One region of the Staphylococcus sp. M0911 genome, then DNA from elsewhere that is predicted to be linked to it. Evidence: predicted binding sites of a transcription regulator. Region 1 holds the regulator's gene; each other region holds the start of a gene.
What was found. Region 1 encodes Rex, which represses fermentation and respiration genes when NADH is low (regulators of the CRP and FNR family bind a similar motif). Its sites were predicted from a motif close to TTGTGAAATATTTCACAA; they were not measured.

Region 2: the regulator Rex is predicted to act here: its motif matches at 2,652-2,669, upstream of pflB (formate C-acetyltransferase).
Region 3: the regulator Rex is predicted to act here: its motif matches at 5,794-5,811, upstream of qoxA (cytochrome aa3 quinol oxidase subunit II).

Annotation. Positions count from the first base shown of each region.
Region 1 is NZ_CP022881.1:874,988-883,459, forward strand. It holds gene ssp1_RS04240 (MutS-related protein) at 1-527, opposite strand, end outside; gene abc-f (ribosomal protection-like ABC-F family protein) at 878-2,812, opposite strand; gene ssp1_RS04250 (redox-sensing transcriptional repressor Rex) at 3,067-3,711, shown strand; gene ssp1_RS04255 (hypothetical protein) at 3,739-4,044, shown strand; gene ssp1_RS04260 (YeeE/YedE family protein) at 4,216-5,286, shown strand; gene ssp1_RS04265 (sulfurtransferase TusA family protein) at 5,299-5,523, shown strand; gene ssp1_RS04270 (LacI family DNA-binding transcriptional regulator) at 5,663-6,613, shown strand; gene ssp1_RS04275 (sucrose-6-phosphate hydrolase) at 6,915-8,399, shown strand; gene ssp1_RS04280 (carbohydrate kinase family protein) at 8,396-8,472, shown strand, end outside.
Region 2 is NZ_CP022881.1:158,012-166,483, reverse strand. It holds gene pflA (pyruvate formate-lyase-activating protein) at 1-328, opposite strand, end outside; gene pflB (formate C-acetyltransferase) at 349-2,595, opposite strand; gene ssp1_RS00715 (M15 family metallopeptidase) at 2,934-3,602, shown strand; gene ssp1_RS00710 (NAD(P)-dependent oxidoreductase) at 3,659-4,297, opposite strand; gene pbp4 (penicillin-binding protein PBP4) at 4,473-5,711, opposite strand; gene ssp1_RS00700 (DoxX family protein) at 6,107-6,463, shown strand; gene ssp1_RS00695 (PepSY domain-containing protein) at 6,528-7,091, opposite strand; gene isaB (immunodominant staphylococcal antigen IsaB family protein) at 7,432-7,974, shown strand; gene ssp1_RS00685 (aldo/keto reductase) at 8,051-8,472, opposite strand, start outside.
Region 3 is NZ_CP022881.1:1,750,798-1,759,269, forward strand. It holds gene purQ (phosphoribosylformylglycinamidine synthase I) at 1-343, opposite strand, end outside; gene purS (phosphoribosylformylglycinamidine synthase subunit PurS) at 345-605, opposite strand; gene purC (phosphoribosylaminoimidazolesuccinocarboxamide synthase) at 605-1,309, opposite strand; gene purK (5-(carboxyamino)imidazole ribonucleotide synthase) at 1,310-2,437, opposite strand; gene purE (5-(carboxyamino)imidazole ribonucleotide mutase) at 2,424-2,906, opposite strand; gene folD (bifunctional methylenetetrahydrofolate dehydrogenase/methenyltetrahydrofolate cyclohydrolase FolD) at 3,106-3,963, shown strand; gene ssp1_RS08460 (globin domain-containing protein) at 4,029-5,171, opposite strand; gene ssp1_RS08465 (DUF5011 domain-containing protein) at 5,433-5,750, shown strand; gene qoxA (cytochrome aa3 quinol oxidase subunit II) at 6,036-7,145, shown strand; gene qoxB (cytochrome aa3 quinol oxidase subunit I) at 7,145-8,472, shown strand, end outside.

The sequences.
Region 1 (8,472 bases):
AAGCACGTATAAATTAAAGCGATTATTGGTAATAAGGGGGCTAGCATAAATATTTTTTGACATTTAATAGGTGTGAGTTGATCGGGAAAATGTGGATAGACACTTTTACCAACTAGACCTAACCGTAATGAAACCTGATTCCTAAAAGAAGTATCTTCTTTAAAACGATTGAGTAATATTTTATTGTTCATTTTAAACATTCTACGTAATGTTGCATATAAACGCATCTCCCCAAGTGCTGTGAAATTGAAATTCATACTTTGAAATAATGCATCCATATTTAAGTCAGACCATGTCTTGTTATCAATTAGTTGACGATCATCATAGTTATCAAAATAGGTTTGAAATTGATAATCATATTTCGCATTTGGCCTGATAAATTTTTCTAACTTTTCTTGATTAGACCATAAGCCGTTAATTTTATTAATGAACTGTCGTCTATTAATGATAGAAGTAATGATACTAACGACTGTGGTTAATATAATAACGCCTAAAACAAATAATAAAAATAACTGTGGGTCATTCATTTAAAAACTCCTTGATGTATTGTTTTTTTAATTATTTCATATCATTTAATTTGAAACAATCAATGATAAAAATGAGAAGTCAGAAGATATGTCAATAGGGAACATGCGTACTTATCAACAATAAGTGCACAACTTGTGGATAAGTGGTGTTAATTTTTGTGGATATAGCAAATTTTTATCTGAATAACTCTAAAATTTAGTTACATATTACCTGTGGATAACTAGGATAACTCTGTGGATAGCCATCAGATAGGCGAAAATGAATGTTAATAATAATCAATTAAAAATCAGAAAAAAGACACTAAAAAGTAGAAAATCTACTTTCTAGTGTCTGGAAAAATAATAGTTATTTATAATTTTTCTTGTAATTCTTCCCATTCAAGCATTGCTTGTTCTAATTCTTGTTCGGTATTCGATTTTAATTCAGCTAGTTCATTGGATTTTACAGGATCGCTATAAACATCGGGTTGTGTAAGTTGATGATCAATGTCTTCGATCTTTGCTTCACATGATTCGATGATGGCTTCACGTTGCTCGATTTCACGTTCTATTTTGCGTTGTTCGCGACGACGCTGCTTTTGGTTTTCATATGATGACGCTGTAGTATGTTTAGTATTTGAGTGATTTGCAGACTCAATTTCACTCTCTGCTTTAGCTTTTAAGGCTGCAGCTTCTTCTGTTTTTTCAATATAATATTGATAATCACCAAGATACATTTTTCCACCATCATGATCTAGGTCAAATACTTTATTGGCTAATTGATTGATGAAGTATCTATCATGGGATACAAAGATAATAGTACCTGCAAAATGTTCTAAAGCTTGTTCTAACATTTCTTTCGAATCTATATCGAGGTGATTGGTAGGTTCATCTAAAATAAGTACATTATCACGTTGCAACATTAACAAGGCTAATTGTAATCTTGCCTTTTCGCCACCAGATAAATCATTGATAATTTTTTTGACGTCGTCTTGTACGAATAAAAAACGGCCTAATACTGCTCGAATATCTTTTTCGTTCATATTTGGATACTGGTCCCAAACATAATCTAAAATGGTTTTATTTGATTTGAATTCAGCTTGTTTTTGGTCATAGTAACCTATTTGTAAATTAGCACCAAATGTGACTTCGCCACCGAGTGGACGTTGTCTTTGAGCAATGGTTTTAATTAAAGTGGTTTTACCGACACCATTTGGCCCAATAATAGCGATGTGATCACCTTTGGATACTTCCAAATTAATAGGTTTAGTAATAGGTGTATCATCATAACCAATTTCTAATTGTTTGATATGCATGACGTCATTTCCGGTATTTCTATCAAATCCAAATTGAATGTTAGCACTTCTTGCATCAATCATTGGTTTATCAATACGCTGAATTTTTTCTAATGTTTTACGACGGCTCTTTGCCATTCCACTTGTAGAAGCTCTTGTGATATTTTTTTCTACAAATGTTTCTAACCGTTTAATTTCTTCTTGTTGTTTTTCATATTCTTGCATACGTTTTTCATAATATTTATCTCGCTGTTGAATAAATTGTTCATAATTACCAATATATCGTTTAACACTACCTAAAGCGACGTCATAAACTTGTGTAACGATTTTGTCTAAGAAATATCTATCATGACTTATAATGACAATTGCGCCTTTAAAGTAACGCAAATAATCTTCTAACCATTTTGTAGTTTCTAAATCAAGATGGTTGGTAGGTTCATCAAGTAATAATAGATCTGGTTCATTTAACAACATTTGTGCAAGTGATAATCGTGTTTTTTGACCACCACTAAAGTCATTAATAGGCTTATTAAAGTCATCTTCATTAAAATTCAATCCATGAAGAACTGTTTTAATTTTACTGTCATATTGATAACCTTCTAATTGCTCAAATTGATTTGATAAAGATTCATATTTTTCCATATGTGATTGATAAGTAGGTGTATCATACTCATTTGCATGGGCAGCTAACCAATCTGTTTCACGTTTGATTAATAGTTCCATATTTTTAATATGTTCAAATGGTTTTGACATTTCCTCGAACACAGTGGCGTTAGAGTCCAACGTCATTTGTTGTGTTAAATAGCCCATCTTAAGATTTTTAATCTTTGAAATGTGACCACTATCATAATCTTCAACGCCAGCAATGATTTTCATAAGTGTTGATTTACCGGCACCATTTCGTCCAACAACGCCTATTCGTTCACCTGTTTTCACTTCAAAATCAACGTTAGTAAAGATATCTTCACCATCGAACGATTTAGAGATGTCATTAAGTTGTAAAAGTATCATCCGACTTCACCTTTCTAAATATGCGATATCATTATAAACTATACATATAGTTTGATATGTTTAAATGTTTTGTTTATCATATTAATATTTATTTTACAGTATTAAGCTGTGTCTTGAAACTAGGATATTTATTTTTAAATTTTATTAATGTATAATTAGCAAGTATTCATTGTGAACAATTATTTGGATTTTTATTGTTGCAAACATATATACATAAAATTAAAACCGTTTAGCGTCGAAGGGAGACAAATAAAATGGCAAGTAACGTTAAAATTCCTCGAGCAACTTTAAAACGTTTACCGTTATATTATAGATTTGTGAGTAATCTAAAATCTAAAGGTATTGACCGTGTTAATTCTAAAGCTATTAGCGAAGCATTACAAATAGATTCAGCTACGATTCGTAGAGATTTTTCATATTTTGGCGAATTAGGTAAAAAAGGATATGGCTATAATATAGATAGTTTAATTGAATTTTTCAAAGCTGAAATTAGTGGTAGCAATGATATTAAAATTGCAATTGTTGGTGTGGGTAACTTAGGTCGAGCATTATTAACATATAACTTCTCAATTCACGATGAAATGACCATTACAGAAGCATTTGATGTAAATCAAGATGTCATCGGCGAACAAGTAGGCCGTGTTGTTGTAAAAGATAGCAAGACTTTAAAACATACGTTATCAAATCAAGATATTGATGTAGTCATTCTTACAACACCTGAACAGGTTGCCCAAAGTGTTACAGATGAGCTGGTTGAATCTGGTATTAAAGGTATTATGAATTTTACACCAGCGAGAGTGAGTACGCCAACTGATGTACAAGTACATCATATTGATTTAGGTATTGAATTACAGTCCTTACTTTTCTTTATGAGAAATTATGATGAATCAATGAAATAGCATATTGATCATTTGGTGGGACTTTTTATGAATGATAAAGTATTGATTCAAATAGGGTGTATGTATAAAGCACATTTACCTACATTAATATACATTCCAGGACAATTGGTATTGAACGGTCATACATTAGTGTTCAAGTCCTATTATACAAATCATAATCCTCTAAATTTAGATATTGATGTTAAAAAAATTATTCGTTACCAAATACGTAAGGGGTTACTGGGACATAAATTATTGATTTACTATAACCAAACTTGGTATAAATTTAGTCATTTTAAAGCAAATGAATTGCAAGCATTAGTTCATTATATCGATGAAATACAAGCACTTTAAAAAGTGATGAGCAAGAGTACATCTTATCGAGATGTACTCTTTTTTTATTTTAAATAAAGCATTTCATTGATAAATGTGTAGAATTAAGAAACATATTATGATAGTGAACTTGAAATATAACACTTTATCCTGTAAAATAACTTAGTATTTATATCGGAAAAGGGTGATAACGTGGTTTGGATGATTATAAGCGGTTTGATCGTCGGCGTACTATTAGGATTTGTAATGCAACGAACACGCTTTTGCTTAGCAGGCGGTTTTAGAGATATGTATGTTCAAAAAAGTAATAAAATGTTCTATGCATTGCTTGTTGCTATTACAGTTCAAAGTATTGGTTTATTAATATTAACAAGTTTAGGTATAGTAAATGTTCCAGCACACACATTTCCAATTGTTGGTACAATCATTGGTTCTTTTGTCTTTGGCATAGGTATTGTATTAGCAGGTGGTTGTGCTACTGGAACATATTATAGAGCAGGAGAAGGTTTAATAGGTAGTTGGGTTGCACTCATTTTATATGCATTAACAAGTGCAATTACTAAGACAGGTGTTTTGTCACCAGTCCTAAAAGTAATTAATCAACCTACAAATGTCAATGCAAGTATGGCAGATACATTGCATATTCCCAATTGGATTTTAGTAATACTAATAACGTTAATTACTTTAATATTAGTGACAAAAACACTTAAAAAGCCTAAAGTAGCAGTCCCTAAATTAAAACAGAAGTATTCAGGCGTAAGACATTATTTATTTGAAAGAAGATATCATCCGTTTGTAGCGGCTATTGCAGTTGGTTTAATCGCTTTATTAGCTTGGCCAATGAGTAGTTCTACTGGTAGAGATTATGGATTAGGAATTACGACACCTTCAGCAAATATTGTTAATTTCTTAATTACTGGAAATACACAACTCATTGATTGGGGCGCATTTTTAGTTATAGGTATATTCCTAGGTTCTTACATTGCTGCTAAAGGATCAAAAGAATTTAAATGGCGTTTACCAGATAAGAAAACAATTAGAAATAGTGCAATTGGTGGCATTTTAATGGGCTTTGGAGCCTCTGTTGCAGGTGGTTGTTCAATCGGTAATGGCTTAGTTGAAACGGCGACAATGAGTTGGCAAGGCTGGATTGGTCTAGGTTCAATGATTCTAGGTGTATGGTTTATGAGTTACTTTATTTTTATTAAGCCAATGAAACAACTACAACAATCGACTAAAAAACAACAAACACAAACGACTTAAGGAGGAGTTATTATGGTATATGAATTAGGCACAGTTGGTATGGTTTGTCCTTTCCCTTTAATAGAAGCTCAAAAGAAAATGACTGAATTAGATTCTGGTGATGAATTAAAAATTGATTTTGATTGTACACAGGCGACTGAGGCAATCCCTAATTGGGCGGCAGAAAATGGTTACCCTGTTACTAATTATGAACAACTTGGTGATGCGTCTTGGACAATTACTGTACAAAAGGCGTAAAATAATGATAAATATAGATAGAGCATCCATCATGGGTGCTCTATCTATATTTATTCAACTAGAAATTAGTATTTTAAGCGATTACATTTATGATAGAATAGATATAAGTTTTCCAAAATATGATGGGTGAGTAACTTTTATAAAAAATATATCGGATATCGCAAAATTAGCAGGAGTATCAAAGAGTACGGTTTCTAGGTATTTAAATAATGGATCTGTCAGTCCAAAGACACGTTTGAAACTAAGTAGGATCATTAATGAACATGACTACCAACCGAATCAATTCGCGCAAAGTTTAAGAGCAACTCAAACACGTATTATAGGTGCTATCATTCCAAGGATGAACTCTTATGCTGTTGATGAAACAGTGAAGGGTATCGTAAATCAATGTCAACAACATAACTATCAACTGTTACTTAACTATACTGGATTACATATGGAAGCAGAAATTGAAGCCATTGAAACGTTATCTCGTAGTAAAGTAGATGCAATTATTTTAATGGCAACTGATATTACTGATAAACATTTGGAAGTGATTGATAAAGCTAATGTACCTGTCATTATTGTTGGACAAGCATATCCTGGTTTACATAGCATCACGCATGATGATTATCAAGCAGGATTAAAAGTGGGTGAGTGGGTAGGTCAAAGACAACCGCGACGTGTTGTATTTTTTAGTGTTACTGAGAAAGATATTGCGGTAGGTGTACATAGGAAAAGTGGTTTAATCGATGGCTTATCAAAATATCAAATTAAACCAGATATATTTGAAACCTCATTTAAATATGAAGAAGCATTAAAAGATATTAAGCAAACGTTAACAAAGATTAATGATGCTGACGTCATTATTGGTGCGACTGATGCCATTGCGTTGGCAATTCATAAATATCGTTTTAATTCAGATCAATTATTAAAACCAACAATAATTCATGGATTTGGTGGAGATCCTATGACACAAATTGTTTCTCCAATTATTCGAACAATACAGTTTAATTATTATGAAGCGGGACAACGTGCGATGCTTGAAGTTAGACAATTGATTAAGGGAGAATCTATTGAAGAATCCATCGTGATACCAGTGAAATTATAAAGAATATATTCAATTTATATGGAACCGATACCAGTATAAATGATAAAATATAAACATCATACTTACTAGGTCAAGTGACTCATGTCTATAGAATTTAGAAAACAAATTCTATAGACAATGCAAGTTGGGGAGAACAAGTATAAAGACATACATTTACATGAACGTGTATGATATAGCATAAAGTTTCGATCTTAGGTGCAAACATCATGCTTAAACATAAGTATATGTATCAAGGGTTCTTTATTATTTATAAACTTAACCCCATTTACTTAAACGATTATTATAAAATAGGGGGATATGAATGACTGAATGGACTAAAGAAGAACGTTATCAACGAATAGAAGAGGTTGATAGCGATAAATTATTAAATTTAAAACAACAAGTACAATTATCTCCGTATAGACAAACTTTCCATATTCAACCAGAAACGGGTTTATTAAATGATCCCAATGGTTTAATTTATTTTAATGGAAAGTATTATGTCTCACATCAATGGTTCCCATTAGGCGCAGTACATGGTTTGAAATATTGGTTTAATTATACGAGTGACGACTTGGTTCACTTCGAACCTCAAGGAGTCATACTAAGTCCAGATACCAAATTTGATAGTCATGGTGTTTATAGTGGAAGTGTTTTTGAATTTCAAGGTCATTTATATTATATGTACACTGGAAATCACCGTGATCATAATTGGGAAAGACATTCATCACAAATGATAGCTAGAATGAAAGCTGACGGTTCAGTAGAGAAGTTTCCTAAACCTGTTATTAGCCAACAACCTGAAGGCTATACAAGTCATTTTAGAGATCCAAAAGTATTTCAAATTGAGGACCAATATTATGCGATTTTGGGTGCCCAAACTATGGATGAATTTGGTAGATTATTATTATATAGCTCGAAAGATATTGTGAATTGGCATTTCCAAGGAGAAATTAAAACATCATTAAACCAATTTGGTTATATGTGGGAGTGTCCTGACTATTTTGAACTGGATGGCCATGATATCATTATGTTCTGTCCACAAGGCATTGATAGTGAGGAAGATAAATATCGTAATATTTATCAATCTGGCTATATCATGGGTGATTTAAATCTAGATACTTTAGAGTTTGATCATCAATCATTTTTAGAATTAGACAGAGGTTTTGATTTTTATGCTCCACAAACATTTCTCGATAAAAATGGTCAACGTATCTTAATTGGTTGGATGGGATTACCAGAAACAACATATCCTACAGATGAAGAAGGTTGGGCACATTGTTTAACTATTCCAAGAGTATTAACTGTTGAAAACGGTAAGTTGAAACAAAGACCTATTCAAAGTCTAGAAAAATTAAGATATAACAAAGAAACTGCTTTAGGTTACGCTAATAAATTTACAACGAAGTTACATCCTTATGAGGGTAAACAGTACGAATTAATCATTGATATTTTAGAAAATGATGCTTCTGAAGTTTATTTTGAGTTAAGAACATCAAGATATCAATCGACAATGATTTCTTATAATAAGCGTGACAATAAAGTGACGCTTGATCGAACTGATAGTGGTTTGTTACCAGGTAATGTGGAAGGTACTACACGTAGTACAAAATTGGATTCAACACTAACTCAGTTACGCATATTTGTAGATACATCAAGTATAGAAATTTTCTGTAATGATGGTGAACGTGTATTAACTTCAAGAATATTCCCTGTGGAAGAAGCAACCGGTATTAAAACTTCTACTGAATCAGGACAAGTTTATTTACAATTTACGAAATATAATTTGAAAGGTGATCTTTCATGAGACGTTTATTCGCAATTGGTGAAGCGCTAATCGATTTTATGCCAACAGTAACTGATACTGCACTTAAAGACGT
Region 2 (8,472 bases), 720 kb from region 1:
ATCCTGCAGAGGTATCAAGACATGTATGCACACCATTTGCTTGTAGTTCTTTGAATAACGCTTCTAGAAATGGCATTTGTAGTAATGGCTCGCCACCGCTTATGGTCACGCCGCCACCAGATGCATCAAAGTAAGGTTGATACGGTAATATTTCATTAACCATTTCATCTACAGTAACTTCTCTAGATGGTTCATTGATTTTCCAAGTGTCTGGATTATGACAATATAAACATCTTAATAAGCAACCTTGTATAAATAATATATATCTAATACCTGGTCCATCGACTGTGCCCATACTTTCGACGGAGTGTAAGTGTCCTTTAAGCATTTTGCTCCCACCTTATTTTTCTACATTTGTTCGTGGAATGTACGTGAAATGACATCCAATTGTTGTTCGCGTGTTAATTTAATAAAGTTAACTGCATAACCAGATACACGGATTGTTAATTGTGGATACTCTTCTGGATGTTCCATTGCATCTAATAATGTTTCTCTGTTAAATACATTGATATTTAAGTGATGACCATGTTGCATTGCATAGCCGTCTAACATACTTGTTAAGTTTTTATTCTGAGCGTCTTCTTCTTTACCTAATGATTTTGGTACGATACTAAATGTATTTGAAATACCGTCTTTACAGCAGTCATAAGGAATTTTAGCAACAGAACTTAATGAAGATAATGCACCTTTTTGGTCTCTACCGTGCATTGGGTTTGCACCTGGTGCAAATGGTTCGCCTGCTTTACGACCGTCTGGTGTGTTACCTGTTTTCTTACCGTAAACAACGTTTGATGTAATTGTTAATACACTCATTGTATGTTCTGAGTCACGGTATGTTTTATGACTACGTAATTTTGTCATGAAGCGTTCAACTAAATCGACTGCGATATCATCCACACGGCTATCGTTATTACCATATTTAGGGAAGTCGCCTTCGATTTCGAAGTCTGTAACTAGACCTTCTTCATTATGGATAGGTTTTACTTGTGCATATTTGATTGCTGATAAAGAGTCAGCTGCTACTGATAATCCAGCAATACCTGTTGCCATCGTACGAATAATATTTGTATCATGTAACGCCATTTCAATACGTTCATAACTATATTTATCGTGCATATAATGAATGATATTTAATGAATTAATGTATACACCTGCAAGCCAGTCCATCATTTTTTCAAATTTCTCAAATACTTCATCATAATCTAATACGTCTGAATGGATACCTTCATAACTTGGACCTACTTGTTTGCCAGATTTTTCATCTTTACCACCATTGATGGCATATAATAATGTTTTAGCTAAGTTAGCACGAGCACCGAAGAATTGCATTTGCTTACCGATTTTCATTGCTGATACACAACATGCGATACCATAGTCATCACCATAGCTTTCACGCATTAAATCGTCATTTTCATATTGAATTGAGCTTGTTTTAATACTCATTTTTGCACAATAAATTTTGAAGTTTTCAGGCAATCTTACTGACCAAAGCACAGTTAAGTTTGGTTCAGGTGCTGGACCTAGGTTATCTAATGAATGTAAGAAACGAAATGAGTTTTTCGTAACTAATGGTCTACCATCAATACCTACACCACCGATAGATTCAGTTACCCAAGTTGGATCCCCAGAGAATAATTCGTTATAGTCTGGTGTACGTGCAAATTTAACGATACGTAATTTCATAATGAAGTGGTCGATAATTTCTTGTACTTCACTTTCTGTAATGTCACCGTTTTTCAAATCACGTTCAGCATAAATATCTAAGAATGTTGATGTACGTCCTAAACTCATAGCAGCACCATTTTGTTCTTTGATTGCTGCAAGATATGCTAGGTATAACCATTGCACCGCTTCTTTAAAGTTAGTCGCTGGTCGACTTAAATCAAATCCGTACATTTGTCCTAGTTCTTTTAATTCATTTAAGGCACGATATTGTTCGGATAATTCTTCTCTTAATCTAATCACATCTTCTGACATTTCAGTAGACATTGTATTAAAGTCTTTAAGTTTTTCTTCCATTAAGAAGTCAACACCATATAATGCCACACGACGATAGTCACCGATGATACGTCCACGGCCATATGCATCTGGTAATCCTGTAATTATTCCAGCTTTTCGACAATTTAACATTTCTCTGGAATATGCATCGAATACTCCTTGGTTATGCGTTTTACGATAGTCTGTAAAGATTTTTTCTGTTTCTGGATCTAATTCATAACCGTATGCTTCACATGCTGCTTTAGCCATACGAATACCACCGAACGGTTGCATTGAACGTTTAAATGGTTTCTCTGTTTGCACACCGACAACTGTTTCTAAATCTTTGTCTAAATATCCAGCGTCATGTGATGTGATTGTGGATGCTACTTTCGTATCCATATCCCACATGCCACCGCGTTCACGTTCTTCTTTAGATAATTGCATCACTTGGTCCCATAATTTTGATGTTGCTTCAGTTGGACCTTCTAAAAAGGCATCGTCACCTTCATATAATGAATAATTTAGTTGAATAAATTCTCTCACGTCTACATGTCTATTCCAACGACCATTTTTAAAACCTTGCCAAGCACTAGTATGATGATTTGTTTCTAACATACTGTTCGCCTCCATTTCGTTTTGTTAACGTTTTCACATGTAGTGTAGCATGTTTATTGTGATTATTTTCACATTATTTATGACTAATTTTCAACTAAAATATGGCTGATTAGCGAACCTGTATCTTAAATTAATACAGAATTACATTTTTATTCACTGTTACATAACAGATTTATAAATATCATAAATTCAAAATTAAAATACTTACATAAAAATCAAATGAATTCATTTCTTATATACCATTATTATACTAATAAAATATGTTAAACTTATTTCGTGTACAATTAGTTGTGTATTTGGCAAATCACGTTAACAATATAAAAGGAGTTTTGTGTGATATGAAAAAGTTGTGGACTGTGCTATTGATGGGATTACTAGTACTATCAGCATGTTCATATCATCATTCTGAAGGTAAAAATGAAGCGAGCAAACAAGATGGTAATAAGCAGAATCAATCTCACAAGAAAGTTAAAAAAGATGGTAAAACTTATATTGACGGTATTTTAATTGTGAATAAGCAAATTAAATTACCAAAAGACTATAATCCTGGGGAAAATCCTAAAGCAGTGAAAGCACTAAATAAAATGATTGCTGATGCGAAAAAAGATCATATCAATCTATACAAAATTAGTGGCTTCAGAAGCTATCAAACTCAAATTCAATTATTCAATAATTATAAAGCTAGAGACGGTGAAAAAGCAGCTAATAAATATAGCTCTAAACCAGGTCATTCAGAACATCAAACTGGTTTATCATTCGATGTGGGTGCACAAGGGTCTGATAAAAACCTATACCGCAGTTTTGGTAAAACCAAAGAAGGTCAATGGATTAAACGCCATGCAGATGAATATGGTTTTATTATTAGATACGGTAAAGGCAAAGAAAATGAAACTGGCTATCAATATGAGCCATGGCATTTACGCTATTTAGGTAAAGAGAAAGCCAAAGAAGTCAAAGATTCAGGCCAAAGTTTAGAATCTTATTTAGGTTTATATCCTAAAAAATAATAAAAATACGGCTGAGATATTCATGAGGAATGAGTATCTCAGCCTTTTTAATTCTATTATTTTGCTTCTCCAACAACAGTAAAGCGTTCATTAATGTGTTGAGGATTTTCAATTTCGTCTACTAATGCAACGGCATAATCCGCATAACTGATATAGCTATTTCCTTCAGAATTAACAATTAATTGATCTTTACCAGATTGGTAATGACCTGTTCTAACACCCTCTGGATCAAATTCTGCAGCAGGGCTTAGGAATGTCCATGTTATACCTTCTGAGTTGCGTAATTCTTTAAGGTTCTGTCCTTGACCACTTGCTGATGGTTTAACAATATCAGGAAATTCTGGTGTGTCGATTAATTGAACTGTATGTGCATCATCAACATATAGACTTCCGGCACCACCAACAATAATTGCTCTTGTATCTGTTCCTTTTAAAATATCAATTAAATGACGGCCTGCATTGATATGTCCTTCTGAATCTCCTAATGGTGCACCAAACGCATTAACAACAACTTCAAATGATGCTATGTCTTTAGTTGTTAAATCATGAATGTCTTTCTCGATAACTTCTACTTCCGTATTTGTTATTTTTGATGCATTTCTCACGATGGCAGTTACTTGATGCCCTCTATCTAAAGCTTCTTTTAACACAAGTTGTCCTACTTTACCTGAAGCGCCAATAATTCCTATTTTCATTGTTAAACTCCTCCATTTATCTCTTTTAAGATTATTTACATTTTGAAATATGTTCGCTATGTTTGCAAACGTAACAGTTGCAGTTACACTTTTATCTTTTATCAATATGCTTAATTTTTAATTAAAAAAAGCTAGCACTTTACACTTAGCGCTAGCTTTATACGTCATCATTTGATTAAAACTTTTTGTAATAAATTTTGATACCTATGATGGTCAACATACCTAGTAATACCAGTCCGGCAATTGCCATACATACGTATAGAAAAATCATGCCCCAATGTGTCGTAGGTTCGACTTCTACGGTAGGTGCTTGATGTCCTTTCGTAAATTGACGATCATAATCAACATATAATTGATTATCCTCAGACACTTTTAATTGATATTTACTTTTATCTTTAGGTACTAAATCATATAAATCTTTTTTTACTTCATATTTTTTACCGTCTATTTCATGTTCACCTTTTGAAATGACTTTACGGTAGTCGTATTGCTTAAATGCATGTTCAGTTAAAGCATTCGCCAGTTTTTGACGGGCATGCTTCGCTTGTTCATCAGGGTACGGCTTAACATTAAATATGCCTGTTACGATTCTTAAATGATTTCGTTTGGCAGTTAATTCTAAATTGTATCCATTGTCACTTGTGCCTGTTTTTAAACCATCAACATCTTTCATACCATCTGCTTCATTTGGTAATGATGTATTGGTATTATGTAATTCTTGATTTGACTGCTTATCTTTAGATAGTTTTGTAATTTTTAAAACATCTGGATGTGCATTCAATATATGATTACTTAATAATGACATATCACGTGCAGTTGTATGTGAAATTGTATCATCTTTATAACTTTTTGGCTCATATGGTTTTAATATTTTATTATTAGCACCACTTGGATTCGTGAACGTTGTATCCTTCATGCCTAAGTCTTTAGCTTTTTGATTCATTCTATCTGTGAATTTCGAAGAACTACCATCAATATGTTCTGCCAATACTAATGTCGCAGCGTTACTTGATTCTAATGCAGCTTGCTTCAATAATTGATTGATTGTAACGGTTGTTCCTTCTTTAAGTGGAAATGTAGTTAAATTAGGTAATTCTGACATTTTTTCATATCGTGATGTTATTTTCACTTTATCATTCATTTTAATTTTGCCTGATTTAATATCATCATAAACCAAATTCATCGTCATCAATTTAGTATTAGATGCTGGATCTACTTGAGTATTTCCATGATAATCATAAAGTATTTGACCATCTTTAGTTGTTACTATCATCCCTTTTGGATTGTATTGCTTATCAATATCTTGATGTTCTTGTTTAGCAACATCGACTGGAGACTGTTCAGCAAAAACAGTTGGCGATATTAAGACTAAACACATCATAATCATCATTAAACTAGTAAAAACTTTTTTCAACGATGCTCCCCCTTTAGTTTGCTTTACGCAATCATTCTTAAAACTAGATGTAAGTTGCATTAATATACATTACTGAAGTCATTAACGTTTTTCGCACAAAACACTTTTAAATCCTCAAATTAAATTAATTATATGTATATTGCATACGCATAAGTATTATAACGCAAACTTATATCCAATTTAAAATCAAAATCAAATTTATTCGTTTTTATTAATTTAATCATTTGAACCGGACATCATGTGTCCTCTTAAAAGCTTTATTACTACTTCTATATGCAATGCCTTTGAATTTATTTCAAAAAAATCAAATACGTGGTTGCATTGAAAATAATCTTATTGTAGTATACTAACCATATCGAGTATATAAAATATATTTAAAGGGAAGGTAAGTATTTATGCGCTTAGGATTACTATTAATTAGACTGATGTTAGGTATTACATTTACAATACATGGATCACAAAAGGTATTTAGCGGATTTAAAGAGCCTATGGAAATGATGTCTGGGTTAGGATTCCCTGCATTTTTAGGAATTATATTAGGATTATTTGAATTTATCGGTGGTATTTTAATGATTATCGGATTATTTTCAAATTACGTTGCTGCTGGATTTATCGTCATTATGTTAGGCGCCCTATTTACAGTACACTTATCACAAGGTTACATGGCTTCTGAACTCGTCATCTTGTTACTAGTTATGAGCATTGCGGTTATGGTTTCTTATAACTGGAAGAAATTATTGGAAATATATTAAAAAAATTGAAGCCTGAGACATTTTACTTATGTCCCAGGCTTGATCTTCATATAGAGGATTTATTTTAATCGTCTTTTTGATTGTCTAATACTTTTCCAGTTTTAGCATCGACAGTCACTTCATGCTTTTCTTTACCTTTTTGTAGATCAAAGTTATAAACTAACTTGCCATCATCTTTTGATAATGACCACTCTTTCACATCTCCATCAAAGTCTTTTTGCGCTGATTTAATAGCATCTTTATAATTCTTCACATCACTGTATTTAAATGCGTCATTAGACTGATTAGATTCACCTTTTTCAGTTTCTTTGTGAATCACTTTTTTATCTTTATCATTGATGATAACTTCAGACTCTTTATTATTTTTCGTATCTTGTTGTTCAACTTTATAGACCCAGTCACCATTTGATTTCTCATAAGAAATATCTTTTAAATCTTGGTTTTTATATGTTTGTTGTGCCTTTTTAATTGCATCTTCAGGCTTTGTCTTAATATCTTTAACCGATACAGTGGCGTCTTTCGTACCTTCATCTTTCTTATTTGAAGCAGAATCACTGCCACCGTTACCGCACGCACCTAATAAAATGGCTGCTGATGATAATAAAGCTATTGTTTTAGTATGTTTCATTACTAATCTCTCCTTTATATTAGATAATTTTTCATTCCCGCTTCCAATATAAAGAAACCTCTTTTAAAGTTTTGTTAATATATTGTAAAAATATCGTTAATAAACAAAAAATAATGAATTAATATTCACTATTTGATTTAAACTCTCTTTTTATTACCCTTATACATTTTACTAATACCTTAAATTATGCCATTAACACTTATGTTAACTATGTATATATGTGTATAAAATCAAATTTATTTATACATTTGAAATCGATGTAATTGTTTTGTAATATTGTCATTGAATCGTAACATTTTACTTTTTTAACGATTCAACTAAAAATGAGAGGGAGATTCGTATGAATAAAACTGCCAAAGCAATTGTCTCATCAACTTTAGCCATCGGAACAGTATTCGGAGTCGGAGCCTCATTAGATGTAAATCCTAATCAAGATGCACATGCCGCTACAACACCTTATTATAATTATAAAGGTTATGTTAATAATGACGGATCATTCTTACTAAATAAAAGCTTTAAGAATGCCATAAAATATGGAAATGTTACTTTCAATGGTACAAAAATTGTTCGTTTAAGTGGCACCGCATCTAAAATAAATTATTTCACTAAATATGACCAATCATTTTCTTCTATTAAACCTGGGAAAAAACAAGCAACATCTGTACAATTCAAAGTCAATAATATTACGATTAAACAATTAAAATCTGTTTATGGAAATGATCTTCAAGAAATGACAGATGTACAAGGTAATAAACATCCAAACACTGACTCTTATCAACTTAAAAGTCCAAAAACAGGTTTTTACCATACTCCGGTAACCATTATACAAAAAAATGGACAAGTCACTTCAGTAACAATAGGTTTTGACGGATCAGGCGCATAATTAATATATAAATAGTAAAATAAATGCATATAAAAATGGGGCATCCTCATTCTCAGGATGTCCCTTTTTTTATATATTATACGTCGAGTCTTCTACTTGTTAATGCTTTGATCATTTCTGGATCTGCATGTGAGAAGAATTGACTATCGTTACTATCTAATGTTGCGATTTGTGCTTTATCTTCATCTGTTAGTTCAAAATCAAAAATATCTAAGTTTTGTTTCATTCTTTCTGGATTAACTGATTTTGCTAAGACAACAATGTCTCTTTCTACTAACCAACGTAGTACAACTTGTGCGATTGATTTACCGTATTTGTCACCAATATTTTGTAACGTTTCGTTACTAAATAAATTGTTTTTCCCTTCAGCAAATGGTGCCCAAGCTTCAACAAGTACACCTTCTTTTTGAAGTGATTGTACTTCATCTTCTTGTTGATGGAACGGATTAATTTCAATTTGATTCACTTGAGGTTGCACTTTGTTATGAATACCTAGAT
Region 3 (8,472 bases), 880 kb from region 1:
ATTCATTACGACTGACAAATAAATGTGAATCATTATGAAGTAATGCACCTGGTAGTAAACCGATTTCTGTTAAAATTTGAAATCCATTACATACACCTAGCACTGGTTTACCTTCATTCGCTAATCTTTTCACTTCATTGATAACTGGTGCGACACTTGCCATAGCACCTGATCTTAAATAATCTCCAAATGAGAACCCTCCAGGAATAAGTACACCATCAAACCCTGCTAATGTTGTCGTTCTATAATCAACATATTCTGCTTCAACACCTGATTTGATTGCTGCATTATACATATCTCTATCACAATTTGAACCAGGAAATACAAGAACAGCAAATTTCATGTTATGCATTCTCCTTTTCATCAATCACTTTATAGCTATATTCTTCAATCACTGTGTTAGCAAATAGCTTTTCACTTAATGTTGTAATAATATTATCAACCGCTTCATCCGTAGCTTCATCAACAGTCATGTATAATACCTTTCCTACACGAATATCATTAACTTGTTTATATCCTAAATCATGAACTGCACGATTTAATGCTTGACCTTGTGTATCTAATACTTGGGGTTGTAAAGTGACATGTAATTCAATTGTTTTCATTATTTTAAATCCTCCAATTTATTTAAAAATGATTGATATGTTTCAATTAATGAGCCTGTATCATTTCGATAGACATCTTTATCGAAATTCGTATCTGAGTGTTTATCCCATATTCTGCATGTATCTGGTGAAATTTCATCAGCTAATAAAATATTTCCTTCATCTGTAATACCAAATTCAATTTTAAAATCTACAAGTCTTAATTCCATTTCGTCCATAAGTTGAATAAGAACTTTGTTAATATCGAGTGCCATTGATTTTAATGTTGAAATTTGATCATCATAAGCGATGTGTAATAACTTAATATGGTCTTCTGTAATCAATGGATCGTTTAACTCATCATTTTTATAGAAAAATTCAACCAATGGCGCATCAAATTGATATCCTTTTTCAAATCCAAGTCTTTGTGTAATAGAACCTGCTGCAATATTTCTAACTACCACTTCTAATGGAATAATTTTCACTGATTCTACTAATTGTTCAGTATCCGATAATTGTTTGATAAAATGGCTTTTCAAACCATTATTTTCTAGGTATTCAAAGATAATGGAAGTAATACGATTATTTAGTTTTCCTTTGCCAGACATGGCATCCTTTTTAGCACCATTGCCAGCAGTCACTTCATCTTTGTATTCAACACGTAACTCATTGGGTTTATCCGTTGTATATATTCTTTTAGCTTTACCTTCATAAAGTAATGACATTTATTGGTCTCTCCCTTCAAAACGCTTCAACATGTCCTTTTCAGTGTCATCGATTTGGTTCGTTAATATAGTCATGTGCCCCATCTTTCTATTTGGTTTACGCTCAGATTTACCGTAAATATGGACATGCCATTCAGGATGTTCTCCAAATTCATCTTCTAATAAATCTAAATCCTTACCTAATAAATTCATCATGACAGCAGGTTTTAGTATCTCTATCTTGTCAGGCAACGTTTGACCAGTGACAGCTAAAATATGAGTATCAAATTGTGAATAATCACATGACTCAATGGAATAATGTCCAGAATTATGAGGTCGTGGTGCAATTTCATTTACATACAATTGGTCTTTATCATCTATGAAAAATTCAACTGTAAAAGTTCCTACAAAATGGACAGATTTTATAATTTTTTCAACTTCTCGTTTTGCATTCTCTGTTTGATTACATCTTGCTGGGACTACTGTTTTAAATAAAATTTGATTTCTATGTTCGTTTTCTTGTAGTGGGAAGTATGTGATTTGTTGATGATTACCAATGGTCACAGTTAGTGACACTTCTTTATTTATATTTAAAAATTGTTCTGCGACACATTCTTGATTTGATACTAGTCTAACTGCTTCTTCGATATCTTCATCAGATTGAACTAATATTTGACCTTTGCCGTCATAACCACCGAAACGTGTTTTAACAATGAATGGATAACCAAGTGTGTTAATTGCCTTTGATAAATCATCTTTTTGTTTGATTGAGGTATAAGGAACAATTTGTGTCCCTGCTTGTTCTAATGTTTGTTTTTCAGTTAAACGATCTTGAAGTAATTGTATGGCTTGATAGCCTTGAGGAATATTATATTTTTCGGTTAACACCTTAAGTTGCTCTGCTGATATATTTTCAAATTCATAAGTGATGACATCCGAACTTTCACCTAATTGTTGAAGTGCACGTTCGTCATCATAATTCGCTTCTATAAATTCATGTGCCACATATCGACATGGACAATCAGAACTTGGATCTAAAACAATCACTTTATATCCCATTTTTTGTGCTGATTGTGCCATCATCTTACCTAATTGACCACCACCAATAATTCCTATGGTTGCGCCAAATGATAGTTTATTGAAGTTCATTTTGCATTTCCTCCACTTTTTGTACCAATGTTTTTTCATAATTTTCCAAATTTTTACGAACTGATGAATGACTAATACCTAATATTCTTGCAGCTAGTATACCGGCATTTTTGGCACCTGCTTTACCAATAGCTGTCGTCGCGACTGGAATTCCGCCTGGCATCTGAACAATTGACAACAGTGAATCCATCCCTTTTAAACTTTTAGATTCAATAGGTACACCAATAACAGGTAATGTAGTCATCGATGCCACCATCCCCGGTAAATGTGCTGCACCACCGGCTCCAGCTATGATTAAATCATAACCGTTGTTACATGCATGACTCGCAAAATCTACCATTAAATGAGGCGTACGATGCGCTGAAACGACTTTCTTTTCATACGGAATTTCAAATTGTTCAAGCATTGTGCAACTTTCACTCATAATTTCCCAATCGGAAGAACTACCCATAATGACTGCTACTTTCAAGATGTACACCCTTTCAAAACTTTGGATTTATTTGTCAGTAAGTTGTATATTACAGATATAGCATAACAATCATCAAATGCTTTTTCAATCAAAAATCGAACTTTAATTTGAAATTCTAATTAAATTTACGTCTTTTAGCTATTAAATTGTGTAAATTTAATGTTAAAGTTAAGTTATTGAAAAATTAGGAGGAGATATTGTGGTAGCAAAATTATTAGATGGTAAACAAATCGCTAAAGATTATCGTCAAGGTTTAAAAGATCAAGTTGAAGTACTTAAATCTAAAGGATATACACCAAAATTATCAGTCATATTAGTCGGTAACGATGGTGCTAGCCAAAGCTATGTTAGGTCTAAAAAGAAAGCTGCAGAAAAAATTGGTATGATTTCTGAAATCGTTCATTTAAGCGAAGATACTTCTGAAGAAGATGTTTTATCAGAATTAGAACGTTTAAATAATGATGATTCTGTCAGTGGTATCCTAGTTCAAGTACCTCTTCCAAAACAAGTTAGTGAACAAAAAGTATTAGAAGCTATTAATCCAGAAAAAGATGTAGACGGCTTCCATCCAAGTAATATTGGTAAATTATATATTGATGAACAAACTTTTGTACCTTGTACACCACTAGGTATCATGGAAATTTTAAAGCATGCTGATATTGATATCGAAGGTAAAAACGCTGTGGTTATTGGTAGAAGTCATATCGTAGGTCAACCTGTATCCAAACTTTTACTGCAACAAAATGCAACTGTCACAATACTACATTCAAGATCGAAAGACATGGCGAGTTTCGTTAAAGAAGCTGATATCGTTGTCAGCGCAGTCGGCAAACCTGAATTAGTTACTAAAGAAATGGTTAAAGAAGGCGCGGTTATTATTGATGTAGGTAATACACCTGATGAAAATGGTAAATTAAAAGGAGATGTCGTATTTGACGAAGTAAAAGAAGTCGCAAGTGCTATTACACCTGTACCAGGTGGCGTTGGTCCTTTAACAATTACAATGGTACTGAATAATACTTTACTAGCAGAGAAAATGCGTCGAGGTATTGAATAACCGTATAAATAAAAATAGCAGGAGGCCATGACCTCCTGCTATTTTTATATTATATTCAATTCTAATTATACCGCTACACTTAATTTAGGTATAAATGTTTCGTAATGAATTTTAGATTCATCAACATTTAATTCTTTTAAAGATTTAATCATTGATTGAATAAATGATTTTCCACCACAAACATAGATTTCCGTATCATCAATCCACTGTTTTAATTGCTCACTACCAATATAACCGTTTTTATTTTTATCATGTAAGTCATATGTTGCTTGTGTATTCTTATTAGCAATAGAAGTTAATAATGATGAGAATGGTGCATCATTCGTGTCATTTGTCACTTGTATAAATCGAGCTTCACCATTGTCATTTACTACTTCATTAAACATAGATACGAGTGGCGTTACACCTATACCAGATCCTAAGAACAATTGTTTATTACTCTTTTCAACAACATGGAATGGTCCTACAGGTGCTGTTAAATTAATGTTATCTCCTTCTTGATATTCATCGTGTAAAATTGTAGATACTTCACCTTCATGTTCTGTAGTGACATCTCTTTTCACTGCGAATGTAAGATGGTTTTGATCACCTTTTACAATTGAATAATGTCTTTTAGCTCTGTATGGCATTTTTTCACTACCCACATCAACGGTAATATATTGACCAGGTACAAACTGACTTAAATCATATTCATTTGAAGATACTGTGAAAGCCTTAATATCAGAAGATACTTGTTCTATTGTTTCAACTTTAAATGGTTGGAAACCATCCCATAACATTTCTGTGTATATATCCTTTTCAACAGAGATGAAAATATCTGCAATTTCTTGGTATGCTTTCTTCCATGTTTTGATAATTTCATGGTCATCATCTAATCCAACAACATCTTTGATTGCTGCAATTAAGTTTTCACCAACGATATCATACCCTGCTGGTGGTACTTGTAAAGCGCAATGTTTATACGCGATTTCTTTAACTACAGGTAGGATAGCTTCAAGATGATCAATATTAACCGCCGCAGCTAACACAGATTGTGCTAACGCAGTAGATTGTAATCCTCGCTGTTGATTTGTTTGATTAAACATGTTTTTTAGTTCAGGATGTTGTTTGAACATGCGTGCATAAAAATTCGAAGTGATTTCTACCCCTTTATCTTGTAATACAGGTACTGTTTCTTTAACTACGTCTTTTTCTCTTTCACTTAACATTATTTCCACTCCCAGATAACTCGTATTTAAAACCAAAACTTTTTACATTGTCATTCTATACCGTATATATATATTGAATCAAAGAAATGTTAAATTGTTCACATAACGTTCAATTTACATAATTTTAATTATTTATTTCTTATTATATGTTTTAAAAATCTAATTAATCAGGTATATTAAAACTATAGTATGATGTACTATTCTGAAAATTAACGTATGATATACATAAATCGTAGTTGACTAACATTCGGAGGTTACTTTATGAATAAACTAATTCAGTCACTATCAGCAATCGGAGTATCTGCTACTTTAGTCACACCTAATCTAAATGCCGAAGCGACAACTAATTCGGAACCTCAATTAAGAGGCGTGAATGACATCATCATCGAAAAAGGTGAAGACTATAACCTACTTCAAGGCATTAGCGCTTATGATAAAGAAGATGGTGATTTAACACATAAAATCAAAATTGATGGCGATGTTGATACTACTAAATCAGGTACATATGAGGTTAAGTACAAAGTCACAGATTCAGACGGTGCTCAAAAAACTTCAATTAGAAATATTAAAGTCAAATAATATTTTATATTTAGTTGAGATTAAATTCTCAACTTTTTTTATTTTCTGAATTTCTTCAAAATATCTATCTTGAAAATCATAATTTATTGCAATTTCACAAATTTATCCTTTTTCACAAAATGTACACACAATTTTAACAAATCTTACAATCCCCGTCATATCTCAAATTTTTTAAAATTTTTTGCTTATATCAATAATTTTTTTCTTTTAGGTACTTGTAAATATTGCGTAATAAACTAAAATTAATGGTAAGCCCTACATTTGTAGTATTAGGAGGTCAAAAAAGTGTCAAAATTTAAGTCTTTGCTTCTAATGGTCGGAACACTAATTTTACTTAGTGGTTGTTCGAACATTGAAGTTTTCAATGCAAAAGGGCCAGTAGCAAGTAGTCAGAAGTTCTTGATCATCTATTCAATTATCTTCATGCTTGTTATTGTTGTCGTTGTTCTTGCCATGTTCGCATTCTTTATTTTTAAGTATAGCTACAATAAGAATGATGAATCAGGTAAGATGCACCACAATTCTTTAATTGAAACAATTTGGTTTGTGGTACCTATCATTATCGTTATTGCTTTAGCAATTCCAACTGTTAAAACATTATACGATTATGAAAAACCACCAGAAAAAGACAAAGACCCACTTGTGGTTTACGCAGTCAGCGCTGGTTACAAATGGTTCTTTGCCTACCCAGATCAACACATCGAAACTGTTAATACTTTAACAATTCCTAAAGATCGACCAGTTGTATTCAAGTTACAATCTATGGATACAATGACAAGTTTCTGGATCCCAAAATTAGGTGGTCAGAAATATGCCATGACTGGTATGACTATGAATTGGACATTAACAGCAGATCAAACAGGTACTTTCAGAGGTAGAAACTCAAACTTCAACGGTGAAGGTTTCTCACGTCAAACATTTGATGTTCACTCTGTAAGCCAAAGTGATTTCAACAAATGGGTGAAAAAAGCTAAAAGTAAGAAAACGTTAGATCAAGATACATTTGATAAACAAATCTTACCAAGCACACCTAACAAAGAATTAACGTTTAATGGTACTCATATGGCGTTCGTTGACCCTGCAGCTGATCCTGAGTATATCTTCCACGCATACAAACGTTATAATTACGTTCAAAAAGATCCTAACTTCATCGACGAAAAAGATCTTTATAAAGATGTTAAAGATAAACCAGTGAAACCAGCACGTAAGGTTACTATTTCAAACGCTAACTACAAACGTCATGGTATGACACCAATGATTCTTGGCAACATTGAAAAATACGACAATGAATTCAAGAAGAAAGAAAAACACAATGCTAAGGAAATGGAAAAAATTTCCAAAGAAGCAAAAGACGATAGTCCGTCTAAAAAAGATGATCATGGAGGTGGACATTAATGAATTTTCCATGGGATCAATTAATCGTTAAAGGTAACTGGATGATTACAATGGCACAAATTGGTGCGCCATTCTTAGTTATCGGCCTTATAGCGGTAATTACGTATTTCAAATTATGGAAATATCTTTATAAAGAATGGTTCACATCCGTAGACCATAAAAAAATCGGTGTTATGTATTTAATCTGTGCCGTATTAATGTTCGTCCGTGGTGGTATTGACGCGTTACTTATTCGTACGCAATTAACTATTCCAGATAACAAATTCTTGGAATCAAATCACTACAATGAAATTTTCAGTACGCACGGCGTTATCATGATTATATTCATGGCTATGCCATTTATCTTTGGTTTATGGAATATTGTTGTTCCTTTACAAATTGGTGCACGTGATGTTGCCTTCCCTGTAATGAACAACGTAAGTTTCTGGCTATTCTTTGCTGGTATGATTTTATTCAACCTATCATTTATCATAGGTGGATCACCAGCTGCTGGTTGGACAAACTATGCACCACTTGCTGGTGAATTTAGTCCAGGTCCAGGTGTTAACTACTATCTAGTTGCAATTCAAATCTCCGGTTTAGGTACTTTAATGACCGGTATCAACTTCTTTGTAACAATCTTAAGATGTAAAACACCTACAATGAAGTTTATGCAAATGCCAATGTTTACTGTAACAACATTCATTACTACTTTAATCGTTATCTTAGCTTTCCCTGTATTAACAGTGGCTTTAGCTTTAATGACAGCAGATAGAGTGTTTGGAACAGCATTCTTTACAGTTGCAGATGGCGGTATGCCTATGCTATGGGCGAACTTCTTCTGGGTATGGGGGCACCCTGAAGTATATATCGTTATCTTACCTGCATTTGGTATTTACTCTGAAATTATTCCAACATTTGCGCGTAAACGCTTGTTCGGTCATCAAAGCATGGTCTGGGCAACTGCTGGTATCGCGTTCTTAAGTTTCTTAGTTTGGGTTCACCATTTCTTCACAATGGGTAATGGTGCTTTAATCAACTCATTCTTCTCAATTTCAACAATGTTAATCGGTGTACCTACCGGCGTTAAGCTATTCAACTGGCTATTAACATTGTATAAAGGTCGAATTACTTTCGAGTCACCGATGTTATTCTCATTAGCATTCATCCCTAACTTCCTATTAGGTGGGGTTACTGGTGTAATGTTAGCGATGGCATCAGCTGACTATCAATATCACAACACTTATTTCTTAGTAGCTCACTTCCACTATACATTGGTTACTGGTGTAGTATTTGCCTGCTTAGCTGGTTTAATCTTCTGGTATCCAAAAATGATGGGCTACAAATT